2 linked regions of the Tolumonas auensis DSM 9187 genome follow. Each later gene encodes a partner of the first gene's protein in a complex. Links are inferred from orthologs where the notes say so. Each region holds a gene or a part of one and is shown on either strand. Other genes may lie near its edges.

What was found. Proteins that work in one complex are often made in the same cells at the same time.
Region 2: the proteins of mrcB (region 1) and TOLA_RS02445 are in contact, whole or in part, in a crystal structure (PDB 6YN0), measured with the Escherichia coli proteins. The link is inferred for Tolumonas auensis DSM 9187 from one-to-one orthologs.

Annotation. Positions count from the first base shown.
Region 1 is NC_012691.1:865,459-868,457, forward strand. It holds mrcB (penicillin-binding protein 1B), read left to right. Parts: upstream 1-347; coding sequence 348-2,651; downstream 2,652-2,999. Other genes in the region: hrpB (ATP-dependent helicase HrpB), read left to right, coding at 1-331; TOLA_RS04060 (DJ-1 family glyoxalase III), read right to left, coding at 2,797-2,999. UniProt on the Escherichia coli protein: Cell wall formation. Synthesis of cross-linked peptidoglycan from the lipid intermediates.
Region 2 is NC_012691.1:527,260-530,109, reverse strand. It holds TOLA_RS02445 (SPOR domain-containing protein), read left to right. Parts: upstream 1-828; coding sequence 829-1,872; downstream 1,873-2,850. Other genes in the region: hslU (ATP-dependent protease ATPase subunit HslU), read left to right, coding at 2,591-2,850; hslV (ATP-dependent protease subunit HslV), read left to right, coding at 2,023-2,565; argS (arginine--tRNA ligase), read left to right, coding at 1-825. UniProt on the Escherichia coli protein: Essential cell division protein that activates septal peptidoglycan synthesis and constriction of the cell. Acts on both sides of the membrane, via interaction with FtsA in the cytoplasm and interaction with the FtsQBL complex in the periplasm.

The DNA of each region.
Region 1 (2,999 bases):
TGAACTATTACCGGTCTATTTCACCGCGCCAACTGGCAGCCGGATCGCGCTGCGCTATGAAGCCGGCCGTTCGCCGGTATTAGCGGTGCGTATTCAGGAGATGTTCGGGCAGAGTGAAACGCCGAAAGTGGCTAACGGTAAAGTGGCTTTGCAGATAGAGTTGCTGTCACCGGCAAAACGACCATTACAGATCACACAGGATCTGGTAGCGTTCTGGCAGGGTGCCTACAGCGAAGTGAAAAAAGAGGGCAAAGGGCGTTATCCGAAGCATTACTGGCCTGATGATCCACTGCAGGCTATGCCAACCAAAACTGTTAAACGACTAATGTAACAGGAATAAATTTCACGTGGCTAAGAAACCAACAAAGAAAAGTACGCCGGTTTATCCATTCTGGCACTGGCGTCGCTGGATTGGACTGGCGATAAAACTTGGGCTGGTAGGGATCGCTTTCATGGTGCTGTTTGGCATCTATCTCGACAGTCTGATCCACAGTAAATTCGATAGCGGCCAGAAATGGCAGTTGCCGGCCGTGGTCTATAGCCGGCCACTGGAGCTGTTTCCCGGCCAGCGTTTGTCATTGCAGCAGATGTTGCATGAGCTGAAACTGCTGAATTACCGCGAAAGCAGCAATCCGAAAGGACCGGGGCAGTATGCGGTGAATGGCCAGCGGATGGTGGTTATCCGGCGGTCGTTTAATTTTGCCGATGGTACAGAAAAAGCACGGCCATTACTGCTGACCTTCAGCGGACAACGTCTGGCGAATATCAAGAATGCGGATAACCAGCGTGAGCTCGGTTATATACGCATGGATCCGGTGCTGCTGGATCGCCTGAGTGGTGAAGAGATCGAAGACCGTATTCTGCTGCGGATCAATCAGGTACCGCAGTCGTTTGCCAATATGCTGCTGCAGGTGGAAGACCGTGATTTTTATAACCACGGCGGTGTGTCGTTACTTTCGATTGGCCGTGCCTTTCTGGCCAACCTGCGGGCTGGTCATACGGTACAGGGTGGCAGTACGCTCACACAGCAGCTGGCTAAAAACTACTTCCTGACCCGTGAACGCAGCATCTGGCGTAAAGTGCAGGAAGCGTACATGGCGGTGATCATTGATTATCGCTATGACAAAAACCAGATCCTTGAAACCTATATGAACGAGATCTATCTCGGTCAGAATTTTGCGCAAGGTGTATATGGTTTCGGGCTGGCGTCGTATTTCTATTTCGGTATGCCACTCAATGAGCTGGAACCGGATCAGATGGCCTTGCTGGTTACTATGGTTCGCGGTCCTTCTTATTATGACCCATGGCGTTATCCGGAACGGGCACAGCAGCGACGTGACATGATCCTGCGACTGATGCTGGAAAATAATCAGCTGACACCGGAGCAGTTCCAGAGTTATGCCGCACGTCCGTTAGGTTTGATTGAACGCGGGCAGATGACCTATGGCCGCACGCCGGCCTTTATGAATCTGCTGCGCCGTGAACTGCGCCAGCGTTTCGGTGCCGGTTTCCTTGAACAGTCTGGTCTGAAAATTTTCACCAGTCTTGATCCGGTCGCACAACAGGCGGCGGAAGAGTCCGTTTCTTCCCAGCTGAACAGTATCGAAAAACGTCTGAACCGGAAATCACTGCAGGGTGCGATGGTGGTAACCAATCGTCATTCCGGTGAAGTCTCTGCGCTTGTCGGTGGACGTGACACCAGTTATGCCGGTTTAAACCGTGCGCTGGATGCGCGTCGCCCTATCGGTTCACAGGTTAAACCTGCGGTGTATCTGACCGCACTTGATCAGGGCTATCAGCTGGCAACGCCACTGAAGGATGAACCGCTGCAGTTACGTAATCAGGGCGGCAAAACCTGGGCACCGCAAAACTACGATAAGACCTATCGTGGCAATGTGCCGTTATATGCTGCCATGGCGAATTCACTGAATGTGCCGACGGTTCGTTTAGGTATGGCGGTGGGGGTCCCTGCGGTAGCGGAAACCCTGAAAAAGATGGGGGTGACGCAGGATATCCCGCTCTTCCCGTCACTGTTTCTGGGGATACTGGAACTTTCTCCGTATGAGGTGAATCAGGCGTATTTGACGTTGGCGACAGAAGGGTTATATCAGCCGCTGACCGCTATCCGGACGATTCAGGATAACAGTGACAAAGTCATTTATCAGCGTGCTGAAAAAGCTGAACGTCGTTTAAGCAGTCAGTCAGCATATCTGACGCTGTTCGCGATGACGAAGGTCGCCAGTCTGGGGACTGCGCGCAGTCTGGCGGCGAAATTCCCGAATGCTGTGCTGGCGGGTAAAACAGGTTCCACGGATAACCTGCGTGATGCATGGTTTACGGGCATGGATAACGATGAGGTGGTTACGGTCTGGGTCGGACGGGATGACAATAAGCCGGCTGGTTTGACCGGCGCCAATGGTGCATTGCCGCTGTTCAGTGACTATATGACTCGCCGTGGTGTGAATTCGCTGAAATTACCGGTGCCGCAGGGGATCTCTATGGTCAACTTCAACCTGAGCGGTAAACCTGTTGCTAGTGGTTGTGGCGGTGCACTAATGTTACCGGCCCGTAGCGATAAATTACCACCGGCGGAGGGTTGCAGTAGTACACCGGTCGACTGGATTAAAAACATGTTCGCGCTAGGAGAATAGTTAATTCGGCGTAAAGGCTCTGGTCACTGACTCAACGCTGACACGCCGTAAATCCATCCATGGAGGCTTGAGCGCCGCATCCTTGCGGCGCACAGTCGACTTATGAGTCGGTAACCTGCCGCCATCCGGCAGAATATGCCATTGCCTAGGCCAGCATATCCTTGCGTACTTTATCGGCAGTTTCCCGGCCTTGCAGCGCGGCAACAATTGCCAGTGCGAAATCAATACTGGTTGCCGGCCCCTGACTGGTGATCAGTTTATTCGGCTTATCGACGACAACGCGATCTTTACGTACCTGCGCCGCCGGCAGTTGACCTTCAGTGCCGGGATAGCCAGTGACCAGTGCAT
Region 2 (2,850 bases), 340 kb from region 1 along the record:
GTTATCATACAGAAACGCGATGGCGGTTTCCTCTATGCGACAACCGATATAGCCTGTGCCAAATACCGTGTTGAAACGCTGAAAGCCGACCGCGTCCTCTATTTCATCGACTCCCGCCAGCACCAGCATCTGCAGCAAGCCTGGATGATTGCGCGTAAAGCCGGTTATGTACCGGAGCAGGTTTCTCTGGAACACCACGCCTTCGGCATGATGCTGGGTAAAGATGGCAAACCATTCAAAACCCGGACAGGCGGCACCGTTAAATTGTCAGAACTGCTGGACGAAGCAGAACTTCGCGCCGGTGCCCTGATCGCGGAAAAATCAGCTGACCTGCCGGAAGCTGAAAAAGCGAAAGTGATTCATGCGGTCGCGATGGGTGCGGTGAAATATGCCGATTTATCGAAAAACCGGACCACAGATTACATCTTCGACTGGGACAACATGCTGACCTTCGAAGGCAATACTGCGCCATATCTGCAATACGCTTACACCCGTATTCAGTCGATCTTCCGCCGTGTTGGTGATGAAGCGCAGCCAGGCCCGGTACAAATCACTGCACCAGCGGAAGAGACACTGGCGCAGAAACTGCTGCAGTTCAATGATGTCGTACATAACGTGGCCCAGAAAGGGATGCCACATCTGCTGTGTACTTACCTGTATGAACTGTCTGGTTGTTTCATGAGTTTCTACGAAGCCTGCCCAATCAACAAAGAAGGCGTAACCGCTGCAGAAAAAGGCAGCCGCCTGACTTTGTGCCAGGCTACAGCGAAAACATTAACGCTGGGTCTGTCTTTGCTGGGTATTGAGACACTGGAGCGCATGTAAACAATGACCCGGGATTATGTACGCAGCTCACGACCTGCCAAACGCAAACCGGCAAGCAGGGGCACCGGTACAGGCCGGGGAAGCAGTCATAACACCAGCGCACCATTCCCTCTGGTGCGCGCGCTGCTGGCACTGACGCTGGTCATTGGCTTTGGGGTTTTTCTGTACCATATCAGCGGTTCATCCGGTGAAACGGATACAGCAGCAAACTCACTGGCCGATGCGCAGGCACCTGTTCCGATTGAACAACAACGGCCGGCCAAAGAAGAATTTGACTACATGCAAATCCTGCAAAACAAGGAAGTGCCGGTCGAATTGCCTGATGGCCAGGTGATCAGTGATCCAAGTAAAGATCCGCAACTGTTGCAGTATCAGCAAAAAATGCAGGAAATGCTGCGGGCGCAGCAGGAACGAGCAAAACTACTGGCACAGCAACAAAATGGCCAGTTACCTGCCGGGCAGCTACCGGCTGACAGTACGGCGCTGACACAAATGGCCATGAGTCAGACACAGGCACCACCGACAGTCAGAAGCCAGACCCCGGCGAAGACAACTGCAAACGGCACCACAGCAACAACTGCCCAACGCGCCACAGATGCGCCGGCTCAGGCAGCGAATCCGCGGAAGCCACGCTCTTTTGCCGATGTGATCGCGAAGGAATCAGCCGGAAACAGCAAACCAGCCGCAGCGCCGGTCACTAAAACCGCTTCTCAGGAACGTGATGAAGCACTGGCCATGTTCGGTAAACCGCGCCCTTACGCTGCTGACAGCACCGTGACAGCAAGCCGTAATGTTGCCACAACGACCACGAACAAACGCTTTATGATGCAGTGTGGTGCTTTCCGTACTGCAGATCAGGCCAGCACGCTGCAATCGCGTATTGCCGTACAGGGTCAGAACGCACAGGTCCGTAAAGGCAGTAGTGCCGCCGGGACCTGGCATCGCGTTATCCTGGGTCCATACAGCAGCCGTGCAACCGCTGAACAGTCACTTTCCCGCCTGAAAGGTGCCGGGACTGTGCAAAGCTGCACGATCTACGCGCAATAGCTATCTACGCGCAATAACCATTTTCTGCGCGTAATAACTCTTTTCCGCATAATTCCCGCATATCTAACCTTGAAATAGGGGCTCCCCGCCCCTATCTCCTTTCTCATGAATCTTCGTCGGCACAGCCGGCTACCCGTAATCGAGGTTTATGTGACTACAATCGTTTCTGTTCGGCGCAATGGCCAGGTGGTAATTGGTGGCGATGGTCAGGTTTCTCTTGGCAACACCGTCATGAAAGGCAATGCCCGCAAAGTTCACCGTCTCTATAACGGCAAAGTACTGGCTGGTTTTGCCGGCGGTACGGCCGATGCCTTTACGCTCCTGGAGCGTTTCGAAGCCAAACTGCAGGCGCATCAGGGAAATCTGGAACGTGCTGCGGTCGCATTAGCCAAAGAGTGGCGTACCGACCGCGCATTACGCCGGCTGGAAGCACTGCTGGCTGTCGCTGATGCACAGCGCTCTTTCATCATTACCGGTAACGGCGATGTTGTGCAGCCGGAAAATGATCTGATCGCCATCGGCTCCGGCGGCGCGTTCGCGCAATCTGCCGCCCGTGCACTGTTGGAAAACACCGAGCTTTCTGCTGAAGAGATTGTAAAAAAAGCACTGACTATCGCGGGTGATATCTGTGTCTTTACGAATAGTTTCCATACTATCGAAGTACTGGAATACCCTACCGTTACACCTGTTTAACTGATTGCAGACCAAGGATACCCAGATGTCTGAAATGACTCCGAGAGAAATTGTCCACGAGCTTGATCGTCATATCATTGGTCAGGCCGAAGCCAAACGCGCCGTTGCGATTGCACTGCGTAACCGCTGGCGCCGTATGCAGCTCAGTAATGAGTTGCGTCAGGAAGTCGCACCGAAAAATATTCTGATGATTGGCCCGACCGGGGTTGGTAAAACCGAGATTGCCCGTCGTCTGGCCAAACTGGCCAATGCGCCATTTATCAAAGTCGAAGCGACCAAATTCAC